4 regions of the Bradyrhizobium genosp. SA-4 str. CB756 genome follow, and region 4 is predicted to be linked to each of the others. Evidence: predicted binding sites of a transcription regulator. Region 4 holds the regulator's gene; each other region holds the start of a gene.
The links. The regulator LexA, encoded in region 4, represses DNA repair genes until DNA is damaged. The targets are predictions, from matches to a motif close to TGTTCNNNNTGTGTTCNG.

Region 1 (7,497 bases), 4.0 Mb from region 4:
AAGCGCCTGCTCGAAGATCTGGGTCAGCGCGTTGCCCGCTTCCATGGCGCGGGTGACGAACTCGGTGTTCTCCTCGTGGATCGACCAGAGCCTGTCCTCGATCTTCTCGGAGAGCTCGGCATTGGGGGCAATGAACTGCGCGCGGGCGCCGGCCTTGGACTGCTCGATCACGCGCAGGCGGCAGGCGCCGACGTCTTCGAGGTTGCCTTCGATCATCGTGTGCGGTGCCAGCCGCCCAGCGTCGGCGCCGCCGATCAGCACGCCGTCCATCGCAATCTCGTAGACCGGCATCACGCCGCGCGACGTCTCGAATTTGAGATGGCAGGGCAGCCGCTCGGTCTTGCGGCGATCGTCGTGCTCGCTCTGGCGCAGCAGCACGGCGCAGCGCGATTTCAGCTTCTGCGCGAAGGTGGTGACCGCCTTGCCGGCGCTGGCGACGTTCTCGCCATGGGTCTCGGCGGCCTTGGTCGCGGCGTCGATCTCGGCTGCGCTCTCGCCGACCGAGATGATGAACTCCGAGGCGCTGGCGGCATTGCCGGAGACTTCGCTCGTTGTGGCGTTCTGCTCGGCGACCGCCCCGTTGACGGTGTCGAACACCGGACGGATCGCTTCGATCGCCTGCGAGATGCGGTGCACGGCGTCGGCGGAGCCGGCGGCATCGCGCTGCAGCGCGTCGATCTTCTTCGAGATCTCTTCCGTGGCGCCTTGCGTCTGGACCGCGAGCGCCTTCACCTCGGTGGCGACGACCGCAAAGCCCTTGCCGGCCGCGCCCGCACGCGCGGCCTCGATGGTCGAGTTGAGCGCGAGCAGCGTCGTCTGCCGCGCGATCTGCGCGATCAGGTTGACGACGTTGCCGATCGCCGCGGAGGACTCGCGCAGGCGGTCGACATTGGCGCGGGCTTCCTGCGCCGCGGTGCTGGCCTCATCGGCGAGCTTGGCGGCCGCGCGGACCTGGGCGCCGATGCCTTGCGCGGATTGGGTGAATTTGTCGGCGGCATGAGCGAAGGTCGAGGCGGTCGACTGCGCGGCGTTGGTGCGGCCGGTGAGGGCGTCGGTGCGGTCGCGGATGTCGGCCAGCGTCGCGGCGGTCGCCTCGGCGCCGCCGGCCACCGAATTGGCGGCGCGCTCGAGCTGGCGAATCATCGCCCCGAGCTCGAGTTCCAGCAGTTCCAGGATTTCCCGCGCCGAATCGCCCTCAGCGGCCGGGGCGGGCTCGGAATGGGCCGCCGGCTGCACAGTCTGCGGGGCGACCGCAGGCGCAGCCGTATCCGGCAGACGCTTCCGAAATAGTCCGAACGCCATCGGGTTTCTCTTGTCGGGGAACGGTCAGGCGCTATTTTCGCAATCCGGAATGAAATCAGGGTTAACGGTGCCTGACCTCTAGGCAGGGGGCCGTACGGTATTACCTTAAAGTCGTAGAGCCTCTTTCATTCCGGTGGGTGGAGGGCCTATAAGGCCGCGCTTCCCTAAGCTCACCTTGGCGCACGATTCCTTTACGAGACCACGCATGGCCGGACATTCCCAATTCAAGAACATCATGCACCGCAAGGGGCGGCAGGATGCGCAGAAGTCGAAGCTGTTCGGCAAGCTGGCGCGGGAAATCACCGTCGCCGCCAAGCTCGGCACGCCCGACCCCGCCATGAACCCGCGCCTGCGCGCCGCCGTGATCGCCGCGCGCCAGGAGAACATGCCGAAGGACAATATCGAGCGCGCCATCAAGAAGGCGCTCGGCAGCGACGGCGAGAACTATGACGAGATCCGCTACGAAGGTTATGGCCCGGGCGGCGTCGCCGTCATCGTCGAGGCGCTGACCGACAACCGCAATCGCGCCGCCTCCGACATCCGCTCCTTCTTCACCAAGTCGGGCGGCAATCTCGGCGAAACCGGCTCGGTTTCCTTCATGTTCGACCGCACCGGCATCATCGAATACGACCGCAGCGTCGCCGATGACGATGCGGTGCTCGATGCCGCGATCGAGGCCGGTGCCGACGACGTCGTCTCCGGCGAAGGCGGTCACGAGATCTACGCCTCGACCGAGAGCTATCGCGACGTCGCCAAGGCGCTGGAGGCCAAGTTCGGCGAGCCGCGCAAGGCCGCGCTGATCTGGAAGCCGCAGAACACGGTCGCCGTCGACGACGAGACCGGCGAAAAGCTGCTCAAGCTGATGGACCTGCTCAACGAGCACGACGACGTCCAGAACGTCTACGCCAATTTCGAGGTGTCGGACGCGCTGGTCGCGAAGATGGGCGGCTAGGCCGTCCGGTAGCCTCATCCACCGCTGTCATCGCCCGCGAAGGCGGGCGATCCAGTATTCCAGAGGCGCCAGCGGATACGGAGAAGCCGCGGCGTACTGGATACCCCGCCTTCGCGGGGTATGACGACGGAGTATGAAGTGGGCAGCCCTGCTCACCCGAGACATCCCACTTCCCCTGTTACTTCCGTTCTGTTTCTGTTTCCCCCATCGCAGCCAGCCGCTATCACTGGCCCATGACCGCGCTCCCGATTCGTGGCCCCGTCCGCATCATCGGCATTGACCCCGGCCTGCGCCGCACCGGCTGGGGCGTGATCGAGGCTGAGGGCAACCGATTGATCTACGTCGCTTGCGGTTCGGTGGAGCCGCGGGACGATCTGCCGCTGTCGAGCCGGCTGCTCGCGATCCATGAAGGGCTTGCGGCCGTTCTGTCCGATCACAAGCCGATCGAAGCCGCGGTCGAGCAGACTTTTGTCAACAAGGACGGCGTTGCGACGCTGAAGCTCGGCCAGGCCCGCGGCGTCGCCATGCTGGCGCCTGCAATGTTCGGCATCTCTGTCGCCGAATATGCGCCGAACCAGGTCAAGAAGACCGTGGTCGGCGCCGGCCACGCCGACAAGCAACAGATCGCGATGATGCTGAAGATATTGCTGCCGAAAGCCGAGCCGCCGTCCGCGGACGCTGCCGACGCGCTCGCCATCGCCATCACTCACGCTCACCACCGCCAAAGCACGGCGCTCCGGCTAAAGGTGGCGGGACTATGATCGGCAAGCTCAAGGGCCTGATCGATTCCTACGGCGAGGATTTTGTGATTCTCGACGTCGGCGGCGTCGGCTATCAGGTGCACTGTTCCTCCCGCACGTTGCAGCATCTGCCTTCGCCGGGTGAAGCGGCCGTGCTGTCGATCGAGACCTACGTCCGCGAAGATCAGATAAAGCTGTTCGGCTTCCGGACCGACCAGGAGCGCGAATGGTTTCGTCTGCTCCAGACCGTGCAGGGCGTCGGTGCCAAGGTCGCGCTCGCCGTGCTCGGCACGCTGCAGCCTTCCGATCTCGCCAACGCCATTGCGCTCCGCGACAAGGCCGCGGTGGCGCGCACGCCCGGCGTCGGCCCCAAGGTGGCCGAGCGTATCGTCACCGAATTGAAGGACAAGGCGCCGGCCTTCGCCAGTGTCGATCCGGCCGTGGTGCATCTCGCCGGCGCCGTCGACGATCAGCGCGCGCCGCGCCCCGTTGCAGATGCGATCTCCGCCCTGGTCAATCTCGGTTACGGCCAGCCGCAGGCCGCCGCGGCCATCGCATCGGCATCGCGCAGCGCGGGTGAAAGCGCCGAGACGGCGCAGCTCATCCGCCTCGGCCTGAAGGAGCTCTCGAAATGAGCGATCCCAAGGCCAACCGCATGGTCTCGCCCGAGCGCCGTAGCGACGATGTCGGCGACACTGCGCTGCGTCCACAGTCGCTGTCCGACTTCGTCGGCCAGCAGCAGGCGCGCAAGAACCTCTCGATCTTCATCGAGGCGGCGCGCAAGCGCGGCGAGGCGCTGGACCACGTGCTGTTCGTCGGTCCTCCCGGCCTCGGCAAGACCACGCTGGCGCAGATCGTGGCGAAGGAGCTCGGCGTCGGCTTTCGCGCGACATCAGGCCCCGTGATCGCCAAGGCCGGCGATCTCGCAGCGCTGCTGACCAATCTCGAAGAGCGCGACGTGCTCTTCATTGACGAGATCCATCGCCTCAGTCCCGCGGTCGAAGAAGTGCTCTATCCCGCGATGGAGGACTTTCAGCTCGACCTCATCATCGGCGAGGGGCCGGCGGCGCGCTCGGTGAAGATCGAGCTGTCGAAATTCACCCTCGTCGGCGCCACCACACGCGCCGGCCTGCTCACCAATCCCTTGCGCGACCGTTTCGGCATTCCGGTCCGGCTCAATTTCTACACCATCGAGGAGCTCGAGAGCATCGTCACGCGCGGCGCCCGCGTGCTCAATGTCGGCATGAGCACTGATGGCGCCAACGAGATTGCGCGCCGCGCCCGCGGCACGCCGCGCATCGCCGGCCGTCTGCTCCGCCGCGTGCGCGATTTCGCCTCGGCCGCCAATGCCGACAAGATCGACCGCAAGATCGCCGACCACGCGCTGAGCGCGCTCGAGGTCGACGCGGCGGGCCTGGACGCCATGGACCGCCGCTACCTCTCGACCATCGCGCTCAACTATGGCGGCGGCCCGGTCGGGGTCGAGACGATGGCCGCAGCGCTGTCCGAGCCGCGCGATGCGATCGAGGACATCATCGAGCCTTATCTCATCCAGTGCGGCTATCTCCAGCGCACCCCGCGCGGCCGGTTGCTTACCTCGCACGCCTTCCGCCATCTCGGCATCGCCGAGCCCTCGCGCGATGCGGCGGCACAGTTCGGCCTGTTCGGCACGGACGAGAGCGACGACTGATCGCGTCGAAAGGGTCCGGTTGTCATGAACTTCCGGTAATCTTTGTGCAGGCAATTTGCACGAGGATGCGGACGGTCTGCACCAGCGCACCCCAATTCCGCTTCAATCGGGCCGCATCAAGAAAGTGCATCACGTTCGGGCTTCCATGATCTCGCGTCGTCATCTCATCCGGTCCATCGGTGGCCTGTCCGCTCTCGGCGTCTCGACCGCCGCCTATGGCGTCGGTGTCGAGCCGATGCGGCTCCGCGTCACCCGCTATCATCCGACCCCGCGGCAATGGCCGGCGGATCTTCGGCTGAAGATCGCGGCGGTCGCCGACATCCATGCCTGCGATCCCTGGATGTCGCTGGAGCGGATCGAAGCGATCGTCGACCGCACCAACGCGTTGAATGCCGATCTCATCGTGCTGCTCGGCGATTATGTCGCCGGCGTTCATCAGGTCACGCGCATCATTCCGTCGAGCGAATGGGCGAGGGTGCTGTCCGGCCTCAAGGCACCGCTCGGCGTGCATGCCGTCATGGGCAATCACGATTATTGGGACGACCGGACCGTGCAGCGGGCCGGCCGCGGGCCGACCGTCGCGCATCGCGCGCTGGAGGCGGCCGGCATTCCGGTCTACGAGAACGACGCCGTGCGCCTCACCAAGGACGGCCGCTCCTTCTGGCTCGCCGGTCTCGGCGATCAGCTCGCCTTTGCGCCGGCGCAGCGTTTCCGGAGTGTGGCGCGGTTCGGTGCCGACGATCTCGAGGGCACGCTGGCGAAAGTCACCGACGACGCGCCAATCATCCTGCTCGCGCATGAGCCCAACATCGCCTGGCGCGTGCCGGCGCGCGTCGCGCTGCAACTGTCCGGCCACACCCATGGCGGCCAGGTCCGCCTGCTCGGCTGGTCGCCGGCCGTTCGGGGTCCGAATAGCGGCAAGCTCGCCTATGGTCATGTCAGGATGAAATGCGACGTCATCATCTCCGGCGGCCTCGGTTGCAGCTTGATGCCGATCCGCGTCGGCGTACCGCCTGAGATCGTCGAGGTGACGCTGGGGCGGGCGGCCCCGGTCGTATCCTGACACGCTTGCGCGGCCGGCCGTTTTTGCGCAAAACGGGCCGGTAGCAAAAAGCCAAGAGGCCTGCGACGTGACTGCCCATCTCGACGGCGAGATCCGCGACGGCCGCCATCACATGCAGGTCCGCGTCTATTACGAGGACACGGATTTCTCCGGCATCGTCTATCACGCCAATTATCTGCGCTACATGGAGCGCGGGCGTACCAATCATCTCAGGCTGATGGGCGCCGAGCAGCAGGCGCTGTTCGAGCAGGTCGAGACCGAAGGCGTCGGATTCGCCTTCGTCGTGCGCTCGATGCACCTCGACTTCCTCAAGCCCGCACGGATGGACGACGTGCTCGATGTCGTGACGTGGCCGATTGCGGTGAAGGGCGCCTCGATCATGCTGGCGCAGGAAGTGCGACGCGGCGACGACGTGCTGGTTAAGGCCGAGGTCCGCGTCGCCTTCATCAGCGGCGGCCGCGCCCAGCCAATCCCGAAATCAATTCGTGCGCTGATGAAAGCCGATTTGATTTCCTGATCGCCCGATAAGTGATCGGCCGATAGGTGACAGCCTATCGACTCCACCGCGTACGGGGATAGATTTGCGGCCGCCACCAACTGATGAGGCCACCATGTCGCGCCCGCCGCTTCCACCCTTCACCCGTGAGACCGCCGCGCAAAAGGCGCGCATGGCCGAGGATGCCTGGAATTCGCGCGATCCAGTGAAGGTGTCGCTCGCCTATACCGAGGACAGCCGCTGGCGTAACCGCTCCGAAGTGTTCCAGGGTCGCGAAGCCATCGTCGCGTTCCTCACCCGCAAATGGGAGAAAGAGCACGACTACCGCCTGATCAAGGATCTCTGGGCCTTCGACGGCAACCGCATCGCGGTGCGCTTCCAGTACGAATGGCATGATGGAAAGGGCCAGTGGTATCGCTCCTACGGCAACGAGCAGTGGGAGTTCGACGAGCACGGCTTGATGAAGCGGCGCGAAGCGTCGATCAACGACATCGCGATTGCGGAGAAGGACCGCCGGTTTCATTGGGCCGCGCCGGGCCCGCGGCCGGCCGACGTGCCGGGGCTGGGGACGGATCCGTTTTGACCTTCGCGAGATAGCGCGGCAAGCGCACTGCACCCTCTCCCCTTGCGGGAGAGGGGGGCTCGCCGCGTAAGCGGCGAGACGGGTGAGGGGTATCTACCCTCACGAGTAGTCTAGCGTGCGGATGGAATCCCTCATCCGGCGCTTCGCGCCACCTTCTCCCGCAAGGGGAGAAGGGAAGAAGCCGTGGTGCGGTGACTGTTGCGAACTAAATTTTAGGTCGCCGCGCGCTTCGCCAAGAACCGCGTAATCGCCCCGCCGAGCTTCGCGTTGTCCATCGGCTCCGCCAACGATGCCCTCGCCGTTGCCACGACATCGTCCGGCGCCTTGCCGTCGCGCAACTCACAACACACTTCCGCAAACCCAACGTCGAACTCCGGATGCGGCTGCACGGTCAGCGTCGCGCCGTTGGCGTAGAGCAGGCCGGCATGCGGGGTGAAGTCCGAGGAGAGAATTGTCAGTGCGCCCTGCGGCGGCTCGATCACCTGATCCTGATGTGAGGCCGCGATCGCGACCGCTTCGCCATCGACGACGCCGTTCTCCGGCAGCACGCGATAGACGTGCCGCCCGATGCCCCAGCCTTTCTCCGACTTGCGCACGGTGCCGCCGAGCGCCTGCGCGATCAGTTGGTGGCCGAAGCAGACGCCGACCATCGGCGTCTTGTTGGCGTAGGC
Region 2 (7,497 bases), 2.0 Mb from region 4:
GGAACTGGGCGACCTGCGTCTCCGGCAATGCGCGGTTGAGCGCGTAGGCCGTCGGCACGGTGCCGATCAGGATCAGCATGATCAGGCCCATGCCCTTCTGACCGTCGTTCGAGCCGTGGGCGAAGCTGACGCCAGTGCAGGTCAGGATCAGGAGGCCGCGGATCCAGATCGGCGGGGCCTTGTGGCCTTCGGGAGCTGCGTAGAGCGCCGGGTTCTTGACGATCATCTTGAGCAGCAGCAACAGGACGGCGGCGCAGACAAAGCCGACCAGCGGCGAGAGCAGGAGCGCATAGCCGATTTCGGTGGCCTTGCCCCAGTCCACGCCCGAGGTGCCGTCGCGGCCGCGCATGATCGCGTTGGCGACGCCGACGCCGATGATCGAGCCGATCAGCGTGTGCGAGGAGGAGGCCGGCAGGCCGAAGGCCCAGGTGCCGAGGTTCCAGAGGATCGCGGCGATCAGCAGCGCGAACACCATCGCGAAGCCGGCGCTGGAGCCGACCTGCAGGATCAGCTCCACCGGCAGCAGCGAGACGATGCCGAACGCGACGGCACCGGTCGACGTCAGCACGCCGAGGAAGTTGAACAGGCCGGACCACATCACCGCGAATTCGGCCGGCAGCGAGTGGGTGTAGATCACGGTCGCCACCGCGTTGGCAGTGTCATGGAAGCCGTTGACGAATTCGAAGCCGAGCGCGATCAGCAGCGCGACGAACAGCAGGATGTAGGGAACGTAGCTCGTGACCTTGGTGCCGGTCGCATCGACGTCGGAATAGATGCTGTAGGCGACGAACAGCAGGCCTGCGGCGAGGATGCCGAAGAACAGGATCATCGTCAGCGGATTGAAACCCTTGTCGAGATTGGGCCGGGAAGCAGGCTGGACAGGCGCCGGATCGCCTACCGCACGGTCGAATGCAACATCTGTCATTTTTGGACGCCCCTTAACTAATTTGAAGGGCTATTGTCCGCGATGGATTTGAAGGCTGGATGACAAGTGCGTCCAAAAGTCGCTTTCCCACCTGTATTTAGGCGGCGCGCGGGGCCTTCTTCTGCAGGCCGGCGGCGATCTTCAGGTCTTCGACAAAGCGCTGATACTCCAGCACTTTGGCTTCCGGATCGGGCAGCCGCAGCAGATAGGACGGGTGCACCGTCACCAGCGCCTTGCGCCCGTCGGGCAGGTCTATGAGCCGGCCGCGGGTCTTTCCGATCGGCGTGATCTTGCCGAACACGCTCTGCGCGGCGGTGGCGCCCATCGCGACGATGAGGTCGGGCTGGATTGCCGAAACTTCCCGCTCGTACCATTGCCGGCAGGCCCGGATCTCAGGTGTGTTCGGCTTCTGATGCAGGCGGATCTTGCCGCGCGGCACGAATTTGAAGTGCTTGACCGCGTTGGTGACGTAGACCTTCTTGCGATCTACGCCGGCTTCTTCCAGCGCACGATCGAGCATCTGCCCGGCCGGTCCGACGAAAGGATGGCCGGCGAGGTCTTCCTTGTCGCCGGGCTGCTCGCCGACCAGCATGATGTTGGCGGACTTCGGACCTTCGCCGAACACGGTCTGCGTCGCGTCCTTGTAGAGAGGGCAGGCGCGGCAATGCGCGGCCTCCTCGCGGAGGGCTTCGAGATCGTCGGCAGCAGGTTTGCGTTTCATCGGAGCCTCCGGCCGCTTCTGAGGCTTGTGCGGATCGGTTGCGGCATTGGCAATCATGGCGCCGGTCATGCGCTCGGCGTCCTCGATCAGGGGCTTAATGATCGAAGCCTCGGGCAGGTTCCTCCAGTATTTCTTCGGCATCTCCGTCTGCATCGCCTTCACCTTGAGCCGCGCCGGATTGAAGATGCTGGCGTAGTAGCGCCGCCAGGTTTCCTCCAGCCGGTCTTCGCCCGGCGCCTCGCTCTTGCTCACGCCCGGCGTGAACGAGAGCGTATGGCCGTCCCAATGCGCGCAGAGGTCCGGCGTCAGGATCGACCAGGGCATGTCGGCAAAGCGTTTTGCAAAGAACGGCGCGGCAAGCTCGACGATGTGATGCTCCGGCTCGAACCAGGCGACGTAATGCGCGGCTCGCTCGCGGCCGATCTCGCGGAAGCGCACGAAGGCGTGCATCTTGTGCTCGTCGCGATGGACCGCTCTTGCCATCGCCGTGATGAGCGCGACATCGGGATCGATCGCGACCTCGATGAGATCGTGGTTGTCCTTCAAGCGCCAGAGCAGGCGATAGAGGATCGCAAATCGCTCACCATCGCGGTGGAGGATTGCTGCTTTCGCGAGCTCGACGAATTTTGCCGGCACGTTGAAGGTGCCGTCGTTCACCTCGAGGATCGGAGACGGCGCGGATGGCGCGAACAAATCGGCTTCGCCGCCCTGCACGGCCCAGGTGACATCGGTCGGCTCCACATGATGAAGCACGAGCGAGCGCGCGGCGTTGCGCCAGCCGTCGAAATCGGTTTCGGTGTCGAGGATGATGTACTGCATCAGAAGCCAAATCCCAGTTGCGTTGCCTTCGGCTTGAACCGTTCGATGAGTCCGGCCGCTTCGAGGCGATGCGGTGAGGGGCGGTGATCGCTGAGGACGATGAACGGCAGCGCCTTGTTGCGGGGCACGTGCAGGCGCGCGAGATCGGAGAGGCGGATCGTGGTGGTGCGACGCGCCGCGATGATGCGTTCGACCGCCTTGGTGCCGAAGCCCGGCACGCGCAGCAACTCCTCGCGACTAGCGCGGTTGACGTCGAGCGGGAAGCGGTCGCGATGGCGCAGTGCCCAAGCGAGTTTTGGATCGATGTCGAGCGGCAGCATCGCGCTATCGTCGACGATCTCCGCAACGTCGAAGCCGTAAAACCGCATCAGCCAGTCGGCCTGGTAGAGCCTGTGCTCGCGCAGCAGCGGCGGCTGTACCAGAGGCAGAGCGCGGCTGGCGTCCGGGATCGGGCTGAAGGCGGAGTAGTAGACGCGCCGCAACCGGTAGGCGCCGTAGAGATTGGCGCTGGTGTGGAGAATGGTGTGGTCGTTCGCGCTGTCGGCGCCGACGATCATCTGCGTGCTTTGTCCGGCGGGCGCGAAGCGCTGCGGTTTTGTTTTGGTCTTTGTGTTGCGGTCTTCCTCGGCCTCGTCGAGCTTCAGCCGCAGCCGGCCCATGGTGCGGCGGATCGCGCGGACATCCTTCTCCGGCGCGAATTGCTGCAGGCTCGTCTCCTGCGGCATCTCGATGTTGATGGAGAGACGGTCGGCATATTTGCCGGCCTCCGCGATCAGCGCGTCGTCGGCCTCGGGAATCGTCTTGAGATGGATGTAGCCGCGGAAGTGATGCTCCTCGCGCAGTTTTCGCGCGACGCTCACTACTTGCTCCATCGTGTAATCAGGGCTGCGGATGATGCCGGAGGAGAGGAACAGGCCCTCGATGTAATTGCGCCGGTAGAAGTCGAGCGTCAGCTTGACCACCTCGTCGATGGTGAAGCGGGCGCGCGGCACGTTCGAGGAGGCGCGGTTGACGCAATAGAGGCAATCGTAATTGCAGGCGTTGGTCAGCAGCACCTTGAGCAGCGAGATGCAACGTCCATCCGGCGCGTAGGAATGGCAGATGCCCATGCCTGGGGCGGTCGAGCCCATGCCCTTGCCGTCGCTGGAATCCCGCTTCTCGGTCCCGCTGGAGGCGCAGGAGGCGTCGTACTTGGCGGCATCCGCGAGAATTTCCAGTTTGCGTTGTACGTCCATGCTTGAATCTCTTTGATTCCACTCATGAATCTTTGGCGCGCCAATTCGATTGACTCTTCGGCTGCCGTTAGCTTTATATTAGAACATATCATGAACAAATGAGCCAGCCGCTGGTTCTCTTTTTGAGAGCCACCGGCAATCACCTCTGAAGGAGCGGCGAGCATGAGCAGCGCACGCATCAGCGCGCTTGCGACCTTGCGCGGCCAGATCGAGCGCATCGAGACGGCGGAGGTCGTGCATCAGTATGACCGCGTCGCGCTCGGCCATGGCGAGGCCGATGCCGTGCTGAAGGGCGGGCTCGCGCGCGCGGCGATCCACGAGGTGTTTTGCGCTGGGTCTCAGGGAACAGTTGCGACGGGTTTTGTCATGGGCCTCGCAGGACGCGTCTCGGCGCAGCGGCCGCTGCTGTGGGTGCGGCAGGATTTTTCGGAACTTGAGACCGGCGCGCTGTCGATGAGCGGGCTCGCCGAGCTCGGGCTCGATCCGCGCCGCGTGGTGATGGTGCGCGCCGCCGATGTCGAGAGCGCGCTGCGCACCTCGGCCGACGCGCTCGCCTGCGATGCGCTCGGCGCCGTCGTGCTCGAGCTCTGGGGCGATGCCAGGCAGTTCGATCTCGTCGCGAGCCGCAAGCTGACGCTGGCCGCGCAAGGCTCAGGCGTCACCGGTCTGATGCTGCGGATGGCGGCGCAGCCGCTGCCTTCGACTGCCGAGACGCGATGGATGCTGCGCGCGGCGCATTCGCCGCCGGGCCCAATATGGAGTGCCTGGGGCGCGCCGCGCTTCGATGCCGAACTCTTGCGCAATCGTCATGGCCCGTGTGGCCGGTGGATCATGGAATGGAATTGTGATGAGTGCCAGTTCAGTGAACCGTCGACGCATTCTCAGCCTGTGGCTGCCGCGCCTGCCCATCGACCGGATCCAGCGGTTTTTGCAGGTGAGCGGCGGCGCGCCGGGTGACCCGAGCATCGTCGTCATCAAGGAGAACAATGCGCTGGTGATCCATGCGCTCGACGAGGCTGCCGAGCGCCTCGGCCTGTACATCGGTCAGCCGCTCGCCAATGCGCGGGCGATGTGTCCGGACTTGAAGGTGTTCGACGCCGATGTCGTGGCCGATGCCAAGACGCTCAGCGACATCGCCGACTGGTGCGACCGCTTCACGCCGCTGGTGGCGCTCGATGCGCCGCATGGGCTGTTTCTGGACATCACCGGCTGCGCGCATCTGTTCGGCGGCGAGGCCGCGCTGTTGCAGACGCTGGTCCGTGCGCTTGCCCGGCAAGGTTTTGCCGTCAGTGCGGCGATCGCCGGCACCTCAGTCTGCGCGCGCACGCTGACGCGGCAAACGTCCGGCATCATCGTCGCCGACGGCGGGGAGGCGGTAGCGATCGACCGGTTTCCGGTGTCCGCGCTCGGCGCGGGCGAAGCCATCACCACCGGCCTGCGCCGTGCCGGCCTGAAGACCATCGGCGATGTCGCCTCGCGTTCGCCGAGCGAGATCACGGCGCGGTTCGGTGCCCGGTTCTCCACGCTGCTCGCGCATGCGCTGGGGCAGGGTGATGCGCCGATCAATCCGCGCAAGCCGCTGCCCGACTACATCGTCGAGAAGCGCTTTGCCGAGCCGATCGCAACCGACACCATGATCGCGATGACGCTGTCGCGGCTGGCCGATACGTTGATCGCCTCCATGGAGAAACAGGGCAAGGGCGCGCGGCGCCTCGAAGCCGCGTTCTTCCGCACCGACGGCGTGGTGCGCGCGATCATGGTCGAGACCGGGCGGCCGGTGACGCGAAGCGCGGTCGTCGACCGCCTGTTCCGCGAGCGCCTCGATGCGCTCGCCGATCCCCTCGATCCCGGTTTCGGCTTCGACATGGTGCGCCTGTCGGCAAGCCGCACCGAGATCGTGGTACAGGAGCAGCGTGATCTCGACGCCCATGTTCACGACAATGACGAGCTTGCCGCGCTGATCGACCGCATCGCCGCGCGGATCGGGGGGAAGCGTGTCGTCGTGCACCTGCCGCAGGACACGCATATTCCCGAATGCGCGGTGCTGGCCGCGCCCGCGCAGCATCATCTCGCGGCCGCCATGCAGGCCGAATGGCCGGCGCGCGCCGAGAGCGAGCCGCCGCTACGCCCCTTGCGTCTGTTCGAGAAGCCCGAGCCGATTAAGGTGCCGTTCGCGACCGTGCCCGACGGCCCGCCGCATCAATTCACCTGGCGCCGCGCGCTGCATGCGGTGGTGCGGGTGGAAGGGCCCGAGCGCATCGCCATGGAATGGTGGCGGCAGGACGGCAAGCAGCTGACGCGGGATTATTTCCGCATCGAGGACGCCGAGGGCCTGCGCTTCTGGATTTTTCGCGACGGGCTTTACGAGGGAGAAGTGTTCGACGGCGACGGCGAGCCCGTTTCTCCCAACTGGTATGTGCACGGTCTCTTTGCATGACGACATCAGCCTATGCCGAGATCGGCATCACCACCAATTTCTCCTTCCTGCGCGGTGGCTCGGATCCGCGCGCCTATGTGCATCAGGCCAGCATCCTCGGCATCCCCGTGATCGGCATTGCCGATCACAACACGCTCGCCGGCGTGGTGCGTGCCTACAAGGAGCTCGACAATGACAAGGTGCTGCACAAGCCGAAACTCTTGATTGGCGCGCGCATCGTCTTCATCGACGGCACGCCTGATATTCTCGTGTACCCGCGCGACCGCGCTGCCTATGGCCGGCTGTGCCAGCTCCTCACCCGGGGCAAGCGCGGCGACGACGACATCACGCGGATCGAGAAGGGCGAATGCCATCTCAGGTTTGCTGACCTGCTGGAATTTTCCGAAGGGCAGCTCCTGGTCCTGACGCTGCCGCATCGCTTCGAGCAAACGCAGGCGCTGGATATTCTTGCAAAGCTGAAGGACAGGGGTGCCGAGGGCGTGTGGCTGGCGGCGAGCCTGGTCTATCGCGGCGACGATCGCCGCCGCCTGGCGCGGCTCGATGATCTCGCCGCAAAAGCAAAGGTGCCGCTGCTCGCGACCAACGAGGTGCTCTATCACCATCCCGCCCGCCGTCCGCTTCAGGACGTGCTGACCTGCATCCGGGAAAAGACCACGATCGAGGCGATCGGGCGCAAGCTGGAAGCCAATGCCGAGCGGTTCTTGAAGACGCCAAAGGAAATGTCGCGGCTGTTCCGCGATTTCCCCGAGGCGATCGCGGAGACCATGCGCTTTGCGGACAGAATCGACTTCACGCTCGACCAGCTCAAATACCAGTATCCGGACGAGCCGGTGCCGCCCGGCAAGACCGCGCAGGGGCATCTGGAGGATCTGACCTGGGCAGGTGTCGACAAATATTTCGGCGGCAAGATCGACGACAAGCTGCGTGCGACGCTCAACAAGGAGCTCGCGCTGATCGCCGAGCTGAAATACGCACACTACTTTCTCACCGTGCACGACATCGTGCACTACGCGCGCAGCCAGGACATCCTCTGCCAGGGCCGCGGGTCGGCGGCGAATTCGGCCGTCTGCTACGTGCTCGGCATCACCTCGGTCGACCCGACCAAGGTCGATCTCTTGTTCGAGCGCTTCATCTCCAAGGAGCGGCTGGAGCCGCCCGACATCGACGTCGACTTCGAGCATTCGCGGCGCGAGGAGGTGATGCAATATGTCTATCGCCGCTACGGCCGCCACCGCGCCGCGATCATCGCCACCGTCATCCACTATCGCCCGCGCAGCGCCATCCGCGACGTCGGCAAGGCGCTGGGCCTGACCGAGGACGTCACCGCCGCACTGGCCGACACCGTCTGGGGCAGCTGGGG
Region 3 (7,497 bases), 130 kb from region 4:
GACGACGTAGAGCGGATTGTCCGGCGTGCCCGCGCGCGCCCGGGCGATGAGGTCGTCCACGGCGGGGGCCGTCCGCGCCGTCTTGCCGGGGCCGAGATAATCGGTGACGCCGCGGTGAACCAGGCCTTCCGGCGCGACGTTCAGGCGCTCCAGCAGGCGCAGGATTTCCTGATAGCTCAGCTCCATGCCGTGGCCGGGACTGTCCGCGCGCGCATTGAAGAACGGCGCGGCGTAGATCGCCTCGACATCAAAGCGGTCCTTCGACAGCAGCATCTGCACGAGCGCGAACTGATCGTCGATTTCGTTATAGGTGTCGGTGTCGAGCACGACCCGCAACCGGCCGACCGGCGGCTCCAGGAGCTTGAGGCGGCTTGCGTCCGTGAGTGTCATCGGGCGTCTCCCTTCGCCGTGCGCGGCGATTGCGGATCAGGCGCTCTGCGAAATCCGGCAGACCACTTCGGCAATCTCCTCCATCTGCGCGAACATGTGATCCGGCGCAAGCGCCCGCAACGCCGCCGGGGCCGCGTAGCCCCAGCACACGGCGCCACAGGCGATGCCGACGGCACGCGCCGCCTCGATGTCGCGGACCTCGTCGCCGATCGCGATGGCCTTGCCCGGCTCTACGCCCGCGCGCCGGATGACACGTCGGAATTTCGCGGGCTTGCCGAACAGCGATGCCGCGCAGTCGAAATGCGCGAACAGCGCCGCGGCATCGCCGAGCTTCTCACGCGCATTGGCCTCGCTGTCGGATGTCACCAGCGCGAGCTGCACGCCGCTCTCGATCAGGGTCCGCAGCATCGCCTCGACGCCCGCGAACAGCGGAATCTCGCTAGCTGCCTCCGCCTTCAGCCGCCGCGCATGCCGCGCGATCGCCGGCAGCTTCCACAAGGGCACCTCGAGCCGGGAAAGGATCTCCCGCGTCGAGGCATGCCGCAGCCCCTCGACGTCCTCATCGGCGACGCGGCGAAAGCCGAAGCGATCGGCGACGTCGTTGATGGTGCGCAGGAACCAGGGAAAGCTGTCGACGAGCGTGCCGTCGAGGTCGAAGATGGCGAGGGTGTTGGGAGGCATCCGGGGAGCTGACGACGGGTAACAAGGGCAGGCGAACCTGCCAGGTTCGTCCGCTATGATATCCAAACGGTGCTCTCGGTCCAGCCGAGTTCGGCGAACTCGGCGGCCCGGAGCGGTGCTTCTCCCTCCGCGAAGAATTCGTCGAGTTGAGGCGGCGCGACGGCCGTTGCGGACAGCATGGCGTGCGCCTGCCCGCGATGATGAATCTGATGCTGAAAGAGATGCATGAGCAGCCGGTCGCGGCGCTCGGTCTGAATCCGCGAATCTCGGTTGATCCTGACGACCCCGTCGAGAAGGTTCGGCGTCAGCGCATCGCAGACTGCGATCAACCGCCGGTCGATCGCGGCTTGAGCGGGTTTCAACGCGGCCAGCGATGGGTACGGGACTTCGTTCTCCCAGGCCGCAGGTCCAAGCCATCCACCCTCCAGCGCATCGACATAGAAGAGGTCGATGACATAGATGTGGTTCAGCGTACGCTGCAGGCTCGGGAAAAAGCCGGTTCGCTCGGCTTCAAAATCGCCTTGGCTCAAAGCGGTGCAGGCAGTCAGCAGCCGGTGGTTCGCCCAGCCATTGTTGTGGGCGAAGGCGCGGTAGGTTTGCACAAAGCCAGCGGACAAGCTTGATCTCCCTTGGACCAATCGTCGGCGGATTTCGCTCGGTTCGCTTACTCCGCCGCCTCGCTCGTGCTCCTTCGCTTCGGCTTCCGCGCCTTCTTCAGCACCGGCTCCAAAAACTTGCCGGTATAGCTCCGTGGCGCCTTCGCGATATCCTCCGGCGGGCCCCAGGCGACGATCTCGCCGCCGCCGTCGCCGCCTTCGGGGCCGAGGTCGATGACCCAGTCTGCGGTCTTGATGACCTCGAGATTGTGCTCGATCACCACGACCGTGTTGCCCTGTGCCACCAGCTCGTGCAGCACCTCCAGGAGCTTCTTGACGTCGTGGAAGTGCAGGCCGGTGGTCGGCTCGTCCAGGATGTAGAGCGTGCGGCCGGTGGCGCGCTTGGACAGCTCTTTTGCCAGTTTGACGCGTTGGGCTTCACCGCCTGACAGCGTCGTCGCTTGCTGGCCGACGTGAATGTAATCCAGCCCGACGCGGTGCAATGTCTGAAAAGTCTCGCGCACGCGCGGCACTGCCTTGAAGAACTCGGCGGCTTCCTCGACGGTCATGTCGAGCACGTCGGCGATGGACTTGCCCTTGAACAGGACCTCCAGCGTCTCGCGATTGTAGCGCTTGCCCTTGCAGACGTCGCAGGTGACGTAGACGTCGGGCAGAAAGTGCATCTCGATCTTGATGACGCCGTCGCCCTGGCAGGCCTCGCAGCGGCCGCCCTTGACGTTGAAGGAGAAGCGGCCGGGCTCGTAGCCGCGCGCCTTGGCTTCGGGGAGGCCCGCGAACCATTCGCGGATCGGCGTGAAGGCGCCGGTATAGGTCGCAGGGTTCGAGCGCGGGGTGCGGCCGATCGGCGACTGGTCGATGTCGATGATCTTGTCGATGTGCTCGAGACCCTCGATGCGGTCGTGGGGAGCGGCGCCTTCGCTGGCGCCGTTCAGCTTGCGGGCGATGGCGCGATAGACCGTGTCGATCAGCAGCGTCGACTTGCCGCCGCCGGAGACGCCGGTGACGCAGGTGAACAGGCCGAGCGGAATCTCGGCGGTGACGTTCTTGAGGTTATTGCCGCGCGCGTTCACCACCTTGATGGTGCGGCGATGGTTCGGCGGGCGCCGCTCCGGCACCTCGACCTCGAGTTCGCCGGTCAGGTACTTGCCGGTCAGCGATTTCGGGTTGCGCATGATCTCGGCGGGCGTGCCTTCGGCGACGATGTTGCCGCCATGCATGCCGGCGCCGGGGCCGATGTCGAGGACGTAGTCGGCGAGGCGGATGGCGTCCTCGTCATGCTCGACTACGACCACGGTGTTGCCGAGGTCGCGAAGCCTCTTCAGCGTGTCGAGCAGGCGCGCATTGTCGCGCTGGTGCAGGCCGATCGAGGGCTCGTCGAGCACGTAGAGCACGCCCGTCAGGCCCGAGCCGATCTGTGAGGCCAGGCGAATGCGCTGGCTCTCGCCGCCGGACAGCGTGCCGGAGGAGCGGGACAGGGTAAGATAGTTGAGGCCGACGTCGAGCAGGAAGGTCAGGCGCTCGCGGATCTCCTTCAGGATGCGGCCGGCGATCTCGTTCTGCTGCGCGTTCAGCGCCGCCGGCACGGTCTCGAACCATTCGCCGGCCTTCCTGACCGACAGCTCCGAGATCTCGCCGATATGCTTAGCCCCGACCTTGACGCAGAGCGCCTCGGGCTTGAGCCGGAAACCGTTGCAGGCGCCGCAGGGCACGTCGTGGAAGTATTTCGCGAGCTCCTCGCGCGCCCATTCGCTCTCGGTTTCCCGGTAGCGGCGGTTGATGTTGGTGATGACGCCCTCGAACGGCTTCTTGGTGTCGTAGGATCGGACGCCGTCCTCGTAGGAGAACTTGATCTCGTCCTCGCCCGACCCATGGAGGATCGCGGTCTGCGTCTTCTTGGGCAGATCCTTCCATTTGGTGGTCAGCGTGAACTTGTAGTGCTTGCCGAGCGCCGTCAGCGTCTGCGTGTAATAGGGCGACGACGATTTGGCCCAGGGCGCGATCGCGCCCTTGCCGATGGCGAGCTCCCTGTCGGGGATGACGAGGTCCTCGTCGACATGTTGCTCGACACCGAGGCCGCCGCAGGCAGGACACGCGCCATAGGGGTTGTTGAACGAGAACAGGCGCGGCTCGATCTCGGGGATGGTGAAGCCGGAGACAGGGCAGGCGAACTTTTCCGAGAACAGGATGCGCTCGGGGCCGCTCTTGTCGTGGATCTTTGCGGTCTTCTTCTTTTCCTCGGCAGGCGCGGCCGCGGGCGCATCGGCGAACTCGACGACGGCAAGGCCTTCGGCCAGCTTCAGCGCGGTCTCAAAGCTCTCAGCGAGGCGCTGGCCGATGTCGGCACGGACCACGATGCGGTCGACCACGACGTCGATGTCGTGCGGGAATTTCTTGTCGAGGCTGGGCGCTTCGGCCAGCTCGTAAAAGGTGCCGTCGATCTTGACGCGCTGAAAGCCCTTCTTGAGCCATTCGGCGAGCTCTTTCCGATACTCGCCCTTGCGGCCGCGCACGACCGGGGCGAGCAGATAGAGGCGGGTGCCTTCCGGCAGGGCCAGCACGCGGTCGACCATCTGCGAGACGGTCTGGCTTTCGATCGGCAGGCCCGTGGCCGGCGAATAGGGCACGCCGACGCGGGCCCAGAGCAGGCGCATGTAGTCGTAGATCTCGGTCACGGTACCGACGGTCGAGCGCGGATTCTTCGAGGTCGTCTTCTGCTCGATCGAGATCGCCGGCGACAGGCCGTCGATCTGGTCGACGTCAGGCTTCTGCATCATCTCAAGGAACTGGCGGGCATAGGCCGAGAGCGACTCGACGTAGCGGCGCTGGCCCTCGGCATAGATGGTGTCGAAGGCGAGCGAGGATTTGCCGGAGCCGGAGAGCCCGGTGAAGACCACGAGCTTGTCGCGGGGAATCTCGACGTCGATGTTCTTGAGGTTGTGCTCGCGCGCACCACGGATCGTAATTGCGCGCAGGCTCGAGCCCGCGTTCTGCTGTTGGCGCTTCGCCTTGATCACTTCATCCATCCGAGTTGCCCTCAAGGAATCCCAAAAGCGCGCGATCGCGCCAACGAAAAGGCACGCTTCGCCCGGAACCGGGATCGGCGCCGATGGGTATGGCAGCGAACGTAGGAAGAACGGCGACGGATTTCCAGAGGCAGTTGCGAATCGTCAACGGATTGTTGGCGCACTGGCGGCATCTGGCAGGAGCAGGGCGCGGAACAGGCAAAGGGCCGGCACGTGGCCGGCCCTTTGTTCGCGTTTAGATGCGGATCTTGGGGGCAATCCGCATTCAAGCAGGACCTGGAGGAGTCCCTTGGGGATTGGTCTTTGGCGGATCAGTATTTGGCGACGACGGGGCCGCCCCAGCGATAGTTGACGCGGATCAGTCCGATATCGATGTCCTGGCCGATCCGTTCGGTACGCACGGGTGGGACGAGGATCGCGCTGGCGAGGTCGCCGCCGTGATGCCCGAGGAACAGATGGTCGTACTCGCCGCCGACGGACCAATTCTCCGCGAAGGCGTATTCCACGCCAAAGCCGGCGCTATAGCCCCAGCGGGTCTGGCTCAGGGTATTGGACACGACGCCAACGCCCGGAATGAATTCGTCGTATCTGTCGTGCGCGACGGCTGCGCCCGCCTTGCCGTAGAACAGCAGGCTGTTCACGGTGTAGCCGAGCTGGCCGGTGAACAGGCCAAAGCTGTTGATCGTGGTCCGGTTGTTGAGCGGCGCCAGCACGAAGCTGACATTGCTGCCCTTGAAGTCGGCCCAGTTGCCCTGGGCTTCCACGCCGAGCACCCAGCGCGCCTTCTGCCAGCGATATCCGAGTTGAGCACCCACTGTGCCGCCACTCGCATTGTGACAGCCCTCGCCGACGGCCGGGTCGATGGGAACGCCGGCGACAGCGACGACGCTCCAGCAGGCGTGCGCAAGGCCGCCGCCGCCATTGATGCCGACATAGGCGCCGATCCAGTCATAGGCGAGCACGGGCGCCACCGGCGCCTTGTACAGCGGCAGATCGGCAGCACCGGCCGGTGCGAGCGCGCCGAGCGCGAGCAAGCTGACCGAGGCCAGCACCAACGTCTTCATGTCAATTCCCCAACGCATCGGAGCCAATCAGCGGCGCAATGCACACCGCACTCTCGATTCCATGACGGTTGGGCGCGAGGTCGCGCGAAAACAAAAAGGCCGGCGCGAGGCCGGCCTTTCGTGACGATGTGACGTCGGTCGTGAGACGAAGCTCAGTACTTCTTGAGATCAGTACTTGGCGACGATCGGGCCGCCGAAGTGATAGTTCACGCCGACCTGCACGGTGTGGAAGTTGAGCGTGCCGGTGGGCAGGGCGCCGGCGAAGTAGGTCTCGCCAGCGAGGCTGCGATACAGGTACTCGCCCTTGATCGACCACTGCGGCGCGATGAACGCTTCGACGCCCGCACCGACGGTCCAGCCGGAGTGCCACTTGCTGTCCGACGCGCTCACGCCGAGCGCGGAGAGGGTGATCTTGTTGTCGATCCAGGCGTAGCCGCCCGTACCGTAGAACAGGACGTTGTTGACGGCCCAGCCGATGCGGCCACGCACCGTGCCCATGGCGTCGGTCTTCGAGGTGGCGGTCGCGGTCACGACGCCGAAGCCCGGGACGACGGTCGCGCCGGTCGCCGTCGCGCTGACGTCAGCCCAAGCGCCGTCGGCCTCGATGCCGAACACGACATTGCCGGTCTGCCAGTTGTAGCCGGCGGTGCCGCCGACGAAGCCACCCTTCATCTTCGGGTCACCCGAAGCGTTTTCCCAGGCGCCGCCGCCGACGATACCGAGGTAGAAGCCGCTCCAGTTGTAGACCGAGGCCACAGCCACCGGAGCCTTCGTGTACGGGCGAGCCGCGAGATCAGCCGCCGACGCGGGGGCAGCCAGAGCGAACAAACAGGCCGAAGCCAACAAAACCTTCTTCATCTCAATCAAAATCCCAGTCCCAGTTTCTGTTGTTGCCTTCCGCGCGCAGAAGGGCATCGGACGCTGTGGTCCAACTGACGGCGTGCTTACACCACCAAAGCCGCAAGTTGTGTCTCTCAAAAGCCACGACAGCCGCAAAACGTCACAATTGCTGACACATTGTCGCGCCGCTCGCATCCAGCAAAAAGGCCGGCGCGAGGCCGGCCTTTGATCTCCAAATGATATCAGATGGATATCAGTATCTCGCGATGGCCGGGCCGCCCCAGCGATAGTTCACGCGAACGAGGCCCATATCGACGTCCTGGCCGATGCGTTCGGTCTGAACGAACGCGCCGCCGAAGGTGAAATCGACGTTACGATGGCCGAGGAAGATGTGATCATACTCGACGCCAACCGACCAGTTTGGGGCGAAGCCAAATTCGAGACCCGCGCCGACCGTTCCGCCCCAGCGGGTTTCCCGGGCCGAACCGAAGGTAGTGCCCGCACCCACGAAACCTGGCCCGACGATGAGGTCGTATTTGTCGCCCACGACCGCGCCACCGCCCTTTACGTAGAACAAAACATTATTCCAGGCATAGCCGACCTGGCCAGTAATCAGGCCGAAGGCATCGATCCGCGTACGGTCCTGCTGAGCCGGGGCGGTCGGGCTGACGTTGTTTCCGCTGAAGTCAGCCCAGTTGCCTTGGCCTTCCACGCCAAACACCCAGTTGGCGGACTGCCAACGATAGCCGATCTGACCACCGACCGTGCCGCCCGATGCGTCATGGCAACCGTCTGTGATCAGCGTGCCGACGACAGGCGTCACGAAGTCCCAGCAATTGCGGCTCGTACCCCAGCCACCGTTGATGCCGATGTAAAAGCCAC
Region 4 (7,497 bases):
GCAGCCTTCGGCGCGGGCTTGGCGGCGACCGCATTCGCGGTCTGGCCGTGGAGGAAATCGTAAGCCGCGTGCAGCGCCTTGTCGTCCTCCTCCTTCGGAGGAACGTAGGACTGCGATCCGGTCTGCTCCGTGCCGTCGGCAGCCGAGAGGTGGCCGCGCATCTGCGACTCCGCCATGGTGTCCATCCGGCCCTTCAGCTCCGCCGGCACGTCCTGGAGGATCTCGATGTCGGGCGCGATGCCCTGGGCCTGGATCGAGCGGCCCGACGGCGTGTAGTAGCGCGCGGTGGTCAGCGCCAGCGCGCCGTTGCCGGTGCCGAGCGGGATGATGGTCTGCACCGAGCCCTTGCCGAACGAGCGCGTGCCGATGATCGTCGCGCGCTTGTGATCATGCAGCGCACCGGCCACGATCTCCGAGGCCGAAGCCGAACCGCCATTGACCAGGATCACGAGCGGCTTGCCCTTGGTGAGGTCGCCGCCATGCGCGGTGAAGCGCTGAGTCTCTTCCGGATTGCGGCCGCGGGTCGAGACGACCTCGCCACGCTGCAGGAAGGCGCTCGATACCGACACGGCCTGGTCGAGCAGGCCGCCCGGGTTGTTGCGCAGGTCCATCACATAGCCGACGAGCTTCTCCTGCGGGACCTGCTTGGAGATCGCGGCGATCGCCTTCTTCAGCCCGTCGGTGGTCTGCTCGTTGAACGAAGTGACGCGGATATAGCCGATGTCGCCATTCTCGACATGGAATCGCACCGGGCGCACGTGGATGATCTCGCGCGTGATCGCGACATCGAGCGGCGCATCCGCGCCCTTGCGCACGATCGTGAGCTTGGTCTTGGTGTCGACCGGCCCCTTCATCTTGTTGACGGCCTGCTCGAGCGTCATGCCCTGCACGGCCTCGCCGTCGATCTTGGCGATGAGGTCGCCGGACATGATGCCGGCCTTGGATGCCGGCGTGTCGTCGATCGGCGAGACGACCTTGACCAGGCCCTCCTCCATCGTGACCTCGATGCCGAGGCCGCCGAACTCGCCGGAGGTGGTCTCCTGCATCTCGGTCCAGGCCTTGTCGTTCATGTAGCGCGAATGCGGATCGAGCGATGTCACCATGCCCGTGATCGCACCTTCGATCAGCTTGGCATTGTCGGGCTTCTCGACATAGCTCGCCTTCACGCGCTCGAAGACCTCGCCGAACAGGTTGAGCTGGTTATACGCATCATCCGCGCTCGCTGCCGCCCGTGCCGCCCATACGCCGCCATGGGGGCTCGCTACCAGAAGGGTCAGACACGCTCCGGTGAGCGCGCCCAGGGGGAACAGCAGGGATTTCCGCATGGAGGGCCTTCTTAGCTGGCGGTTCTCTTTGGAGGTCTGGAAGCCGCCATGCAAATGGCGATCCAGCCCGCTTCTCACAACACCATTCAGGTTTCTTCATGGCCGGGCTGCCACGCTGGCGGGTGCATGGCAAAAATCCCTTCGCCAAAAAGCCTTGGCCCGAGACCTAAACTTTTGGCAACGTTCCGAAATCGTTTCAAGCAAAGCGGAATCGGTCGGATGGGCCACGCCTCGCAGGTATGCGATCTTAGGATGGTTTTGCAGGTCCGGACGGGCTAAGGCGATGAGACAAGGCTTCAAATTCTCGGGAGGATAACAATGAACGAAGCACCCCGCATCCGGCCGGAACGGAACGTCGAACTCGGCGCCAGCAACGAGCCGTTCCAAAATCTGCACGAATTCGTCCGGAAGGCGCGTGCCAACCTCAACCAGAATGCCTGGGACTACATCGTCGGCGCCGCCGAGACAGAGACCACGATGCGCCGCAACCGCATGGCGCTGGACGAGATCGCCTTCCGCCCGCGCGTGCTGCGTGACGTCCGCAAGGTCGACGGCTCGGTCGAGCAGTTTGGCCGCAGGATGCGCCTGCCGGTGGTGCTGGCCCCGGTCGGCGCGCTCGAGATTTTTGACCCCGATGGCGCCGCGAGCGTCGCGCGCGCGGCCGGCACCTTCGGTGCGGCGCATATGCTGAGCTCGGTGTCGGAGCCTGGTCTGGAGAAGACCGCCGAGGCTGCCCCCGATGCGCTGCGCCTCTACCAGCTCTATGTCCGCGGTGACGATGCCTTCGTCGCCGATGTCGTCGCCAGGAGCGAGAAGAACGCCTACGCCGCGTTCTGCCTGACCGTGGACACCGCCCATTACAGCCGTCGCGAACGTGACATCGCCAAGCGCTATGTTCGCGAGAGCCGCCTGCGCGCCACCGGGGGCGACTACCAGAAGGGCCTGGAGTGGCGGACCGTGAAGATGATCAAGGACAAGTTCAAGATACCCCTGATCCTCAAGGGCATCGCCACCGCCGAGGATGCGCTGATCGCGCTCGACCATGGCGTCGAGTGGATCTACGTCTCCAACCATGGCGGGCGCCAGCTCGATCACGGTCGTGGCGCCATGCATGTGCTCCCTGAGATCGTCGAGGCCGTGAAGGGCCGCGCCAAGATCATGGTCGACGGCGGCTTCTGCCGCGGCACCGACATCGTCAAGGCGGTCGCGGCGGGCGCCGACCTCGTCGGCATCGGCCGGCTGCAATGCTGGGCGCTGGCGGCGGCGGGCGAAGCCGGCGTCACGCGGATGCTGGAACTGCTGGAGGACGAGGTGCTGCGCTGCCTCGGCCTGTTGGGCGCCACATCCTTCGCCGAGGTCAGCAAGTCCTGCCTGCATCCGGCGACCGCGACCAATGCGCCGGGCGTGTTCAGCGCGTTCCCGCTGTTCGATCACGACCCCTACCGGTACTGAATGAAAGGATGCAGGTGACCTCGCTCTCTCCCGGCAGCGCCGATGCGCTTCTGTTCGATCTCGGGCGCGTGGTGCTCGACATCGATTTCTCCAAGGCGATCGACTGCTGGGCGGGACATGCCGGCTGCAAGCCCGAAGCCATCGTCGCGCGCTATGTGCGCGACGAGGCCTACCGGCTGCACGAGGTCGGCAAGATCAGCGACGAGGACTATTTCGCCTCGCTGCGCACCTCACTCGGGATCGGCATTTCCGACGCGCAGTTCCTGGAGGGCTGGAACGCGGTCTTCGCCGGCGAGATGCCAGACATTGCCGAGCTGTTGCCGCGCGCGGCGCGGCAAATGCCGCTCTACGCCTTCTCCAACACCAACCGGCCGCACGTGGACTATTTCTCGAAGGAATATGCCGACCTGCTCGGCCATTTCCGCGAGGTCTACCTGTCCTCCAGCATCGGCCTGCGCAAGCCGGACGCGGAGGCTTTCGACCATGTCGTGGCCGCCATCGGCGTGCCGGCCAACCGGATCGTATTCTTCGACGATCTTGCCGAGAACATCGAGGGAGCCCGCGCCCGCGGCTTGACCGCGGTGCATGTGACCTCGCCCACCGATGTCGGGAACGCCTTGAAGGCACTCGGGGTTTGACGTTGGGGGCCGGTTCGGCCCGTCGCTGGGGCGCGCCGGTGCTGGACCTAATTTGGCGCAAAATGAGGAACCCAATCACTTTGTGCAATTTTGTACGGAGTTCCCGGAACGAATACCGGCTTCCGGACTCATGAGTCCGTTGGGAATTCTACATCAGGCTTATCGTCGTGTTGGGCAAAACCTACCTCACCAAGCAGGCCTCGCTGCTGATGAAATACGCCAGAACCACCTCGGATTCTGAGCTCTCCGCCAAGCTGATCAGCAAGGCCGCCGACCTGAAATCGCAGGCCGATCCGCTGCCCGACAAGGATCAGAGTCCCAAAGCGCCGGACGTCAGTCCGGACGAGCAGCCGGGGAGTTGACCGATGCTGGCCGTGGCACTCGTCCTTCTCGTCCTCGCCATGGCCATCCTCGTCCCGGTCTGTCTCGCCTTCTGGATCATGCCGCGGCGGACTTGACGTCTATCCCTCACTGCAGAGCGGACAACGCAGGATGAATCATCCTGCGTGATCGCCTTTTTGCCTCTGCGCCTGCACTCGGCTAGAACTCTCGCCGCCGATTTGCCCGAACGGGGCGCAGCTGGAGTTTTCACCCGTGGCCCTGATGCCGGTTTCTGACGCGCTTGCCGCGGTGCTTGCCGGCGCAGAGCCGCTGCCTGAAGAAATGCTCGCCCTCGACCAGGCCTTCCAGCGCGTGCTTGCCCACGACGTCGCGGCGCGGCGCACCCAGCCGCCGCAGGCGATGTCGGCGATGGATGGCTATGCGGTGCGTGCGGCCGACGCCGCCAAGATCGATTCCCAGCTCACCGTGATCGGCGAGGTCGCGGCGGGGCGGCCGTTTGCAGGATCGGTCGGCGCCGGCGAAGCCGTGCGGATCTTCACCGGCGGCGTCGTTCCCGACGGCGCAGACGCGGTCGTGATCCAGGAGGACACGGTTGCGGACGGCAGGCGCATCACGATCAAGGAAGCGGCCGTGACGGGACGACACATCCGCCCCGCCGGTGTCGATTTCAGCGAGGGCGACGTGCTGCTGCGCAAGGGCATCCGGCTGACGGAGCGCGACCTCGCGCTCGCCGCCGGCATGAATCACCCGTTTCTACCCGTCCACCGCCGCCCGAAGGTCGCGATTCTCGCCACCGGCGACGAGCTGGTGATGCCGGGCACCACGCCTGGCCCCGGCCAGATCGTCTATTCCAACGGCTATGCCCTGCACGCGCTCGCCCGCAGCGAGGGCGCCGATACCGTCGATCTCGGTGTTGCCGCCGATACCCTGGACGCCACCACCGCGGGCATACGCCGCGCCCGCGCGAGCGGCGCCGACATCCTGATCACCACCGGCGGCGCCTCGGTCGGCGACCACGATCTGGTCCAGCAGGCGCTGAAGGCCGAGGGCACCGCGATGACGTTCTGGAAGATCGCGATGCGGCCCGGCAAGCCGATGATGCATGGAAGGTTGGCGGCGATGCGCGTGATCGGCCTGCCCGGCAATCCCGTGTCATCCTATGTGTGCGCCTTCCTGTTCATGGTGCCGCTGATTCGGGCGCTGTCGGGCCGCTCCGTGATTCACCATCGCCGCGAGCGCGCGGTGCTGGGCCGCGACGTCGGCGCCAACGACCAGCGCGAAGATTATCTGCGCGCACGCCTGGAGACGCGCGACGACGGCACGCTGATCGCCCTTCCCGTCAATCACCAGGATTCCTCGCTGCTTGCGAATCTCGCTGCGGCACAGGCACTTCTCGTGCGCGCGCCGTTCGCGCCGAAGGCCGAAGCCGGCACACCTTGCGAGGTGCTGCGCCTGCCGGTCTGAACGCGCTGGCCACACGCGTGACGCGAACTTTGTCGCGTTCACGGTAAATTAAGCAGTTGCGGAACATGTATCGAACATATAGTGTCCGTTCATGATTTGTTTCGAGCATGCAGCGGCTTATCGCTGAATTCAGCGTCTCGGAATCGAACGACATCAACCGGGGGATTTTGGTCGAGATGTTAACGCGCAAACAGTACGAGCTCCTGCGGTTCATCAGCGAGCGACTGAAGGAAAGCGGCGTACCGCCCTCCTTCGACGAGATGAAGGACGCGCTCGATCTGCGCTCGAAATCAGGCATCCATCGCCTGATCACCGCGCTCGAGGAGCGCGGCTTCATCCGCCGCCTGCCCAACCGCGCCCGCGCCATCGAGGTGATCAAGCTGCCCGAGCTGCAGGCGGCCGCCGGCAATCGCCGCGGCTTCACGCCGAGCGTCATCGAGGGCAATCTCGGCAAGGTCCGCACGACCTCCAGCCCGCCTGCGGACGAGGGCGAGCGTCCCGTCGCGGTGCCGGTGATGGGCCGGATCGCGGCCGGCACGCCGATCGAGGCGTTGCAGACCCGCAGCCACACCATCAGCGTCCCGCCCGATATGCTCGGCTCGGGCGAGCACTACGCGCTCGAAGTGCGCGGCGATTCCATGGTGGAAGCCGGCATCCTCGACGGCGACATGGCGCTGATCCAGCGCAACGAGAGCGCCGACACCGGCGACATCGTGGTGGCGCTGATCGACGACGAGGAAGCGACCTTGAAGCGCTTCCGCCGCCGCGGCGCCTCGATCGCGCTCGAGCCCGCCAATGCGGCCTATGAGGTGCGCATCCTTCCGCCGAACCGGGTCAAGATTCAGGGCAAGCTGATCGGGCTTTATCGGAAGTACTGATACCGCAAGTACTAGGCGCGCTGTCCGCGCGCTTCGATCGGCATCGCCGACTAGAGATCGGAGCGGATGATTGTCCGCTCGCGCTGGATAGTCTTTCTGGTTTCGCGCAGATTATCCGGCCCCTCCTCCGGCGCTACATCCTCGCCACGCCGCACGAAGCAGCACCGCTTCGGAAAGGCTTTCGGTTCGAGGAGATGCCATGCGCAAGATCATCCTGAGCACAGTAGCAGCGGCGCTGATCGCAGCATCAGCATCGCAAGCCGTTGCCGCACCATCGCACCGCCATGCCCGTAAGAACGTGGCCAAGGAGACGGCCAAGGAAACGGCAATGAGCGAGCAAGTCCGCAACGCGCGCAATGCGCTCACGCAACCATCGCAACCGGTCTGGCCATACTCCGGTTGGTCGGCGCCGGCTGGCCGCTGAGCTGGCCACTGATACGCCCACCGAATGCACGAAAGCAGGCTTTGTTCCCGGGGGATTCGGGAAAGATAATGTGATCGCACGCTGCGGCAGCGAGCCGCAGATTTGCCTATAACCGGGCAGACGCTATGATGCTTCCACTCTGATAGAGGCCTGCGCCTCGTAAGACAGAGGCGCGGGTTGCTATCTCCGCATGAGGAGCACCCACGATGTGTGACTACAGCCTGCATGCCGTCGCATCGCGCCCTGCCGAGGTCGGCGAGACGATCGTGACGACAACGTTCCGCGGCACCTCGACGCGCGGCTTTGCCTCCGCGGCCGATCCGACCGTCGCGGTCTGCCTGCTGCCGGGAACGGAGCTCGCCTTCGCCGACAACGTCCGCTACGACAATCGCTGGATCTGGACGCGCACCGTCAACTCGCGTGTCGGCAAGTTCGGCAAGATTGATCCGCACATTCCCGATCGCCATCATGACGCGATCGAATTCCCCGACGGCAAATACGTGCTGGTGACTCAGCTCGTCGAAGGCCAGCAGGCAACCGTGCTGCAACTGCCCGTGACCCAGCCGCTCGGCGAGCGCGAGCACAAGCCGCAGGTCAGTGCCGAGAACCGCCCGACGACGCCGCGTCTGCCGATCGGTTGAAGCAGATATCCCCGGCCGCCAGGTCGGAGCCCGGAATTGAGATCGCCATCGCCGGCCGCGGCCGGCGACGTGGTGTTGTTTGTGTCTCTCGATATCCCACCTTCCCGTCGCACGAAGTTTGCGCGGCGCTGCCTGAATTTTGAACGTCCGTTTCACAGGCAAATGGCCGATGCTGTTCCGGCTTGGGACGGCGGACGGACTCGATGAAAACCTTCATTCGTGTCGTTGAACTCTGGGTGCCCGACAGGACGCGCATGCGTCTGGAATTCGGCGGCGGCCTCTACGGCGAAGGGCTGTCCGCGTTCAGGGCTGTGAGCGAAGATCTGCACTTCG

Region 1: ruvC (crossover junction endodeoxyribonuclease RuvC) is a predicted target of LexA. The motif match lies at 2,440-2,457, and genes of this name have one in related genera.
Region 2: BRAGE_RS0123610 (ImuA family protein) is a predicted target of LexA. The motif match lies at 3,780-3,797, and genes of this name have one in related genera.
Region 3: uvrA (excinuclease ABC subunit UvrA) is a predicted target of LexA. The motif match lies at 4,807-4,824, and genes of this name have one in related genera.

The regions. Positions count from the first base shown of each region.
Region 1 is NZ_KI421499.1:6,835,732-6,843,228, reverse strand. It holds gene BRAGE_RS0132820 (methyl-accepting chemotaxis protein) at 1-1,302, opposite strand, end outside; gene BRAGE_RS0132815 (YebC/PmpR family DNA-binding transcriptional regulator) at 1,508-2,254, shown strand; gene ruvC (crossover junction endodeoxyribonuclease RuvC) at 2,488-3,015, shown strand; gene ruvA (Holliday junction branch migration protein RuvA) at 3,012-3,629, shown strand; gene ruvB (Holliday junction branch migration DNA helicase RuvB) at 3,626-4,684, shown strand; gene BRAGE_RS0132795 (metallophosphoesterase) at 4,830-5,747, shown strand; gene ybgC (tol-pal system-associated acyl-CoA thioesterase) at 5,815-6,264, shown strand; gene BRAGE_RS0132785 (DUF1348 family protein) at 6,359-6,826, shown strand; gene BRAGE_RS0132780 (type 1 glutamine amidotransferase) at 7,039-7,497, opposite strand, start outside.
Region 2 is NZ_KI421499.1:4,821,058-4,828,554, reverse strand. It holds gene BRAGE_RS0123625 (inorganic phosphate transporter) at 1-925, opposite strand, end outside; gene BRAGE_RS0123620 (UdgX family uracil-DNA binding protein) at 1,023-2,465, opposite strand; gene BRAGE_RS0123615 (putative DNA modification/repair radical SAM protein) at 2,465-3,700, opposite strand; gene BRAGE_RS0123610 (ImuA family protein) at 3,863-4,657, shown strand; gene BRAGE_RS0123605 (Y-family DNA polymerase) at 4,548-6,137, shown strand; gene BRAGE_RS0123600 (error-prone DNA polymerase) at 6,134-7,497, shown strand, end outside.
Region 3 is NZ_KI421499.1:2,924,167-2,931,663, forward strand. It holds gene BRAGE_RS0114395 (nucleoside hydrolase) at 1-390, opposite strand, end outside; gene BRAGE_RS0114400 (HAD-IA family hydrolase) at 427-1,071, opposite strand; gene BRAGE_RS0114405 (DinB family protein) at 1,125-1,688, opposite strand; gene uvrA (excinuclease ABC subunit UvrA) at 1,736-4,711, opposite strand; gene BRAGE_RS0114415 (outer membrane protein) at 5,023-5,775, opposite strand; gene BRAGE_RS0114420 (outer membrane protein) at 5,944-6,633, opposite strand; gene BRAGE_RS0114425 (outer membrane protein) at 6,869-7,497, opposite strand, start outside.
Region 4 is NZ_KI421499.1:2,797,541-2,805,037, reverse strand. It holds gene BRAGE_RS0113815 (S41 family peptidase) at 1-1,325, opposite strand, end outside; gene BRAGE_RS0113810 (alpha-hydroxy acid oxidase) at 1,644-2,777, shown strand; gene BRAGE_RS0113805 (HAD family hydrolase) at 2,786-3,415, shown strand; gene BRAGE_RS0113800 (hypothetical protein) at 3,583-3,777, shown strand; gene BRAGE_RS0113790 (molybdopterin molybdotransferase MoeA) at 4,010-5,221, shown strand; gene lexA (transcriptional repressor LexA) at 5,398-6,099, shown strand; gene BRAGE_RS0113780 (hypothetical protein) at 6,299-6,523, shown strand; gene BRAGE_RS0113775 (hypothetical protein) at 6,730-7,164, shown strand; gene BRAGE_RS0113770 (GAF domain-containing protein) at 7,368-7,497, shown strand, end outside.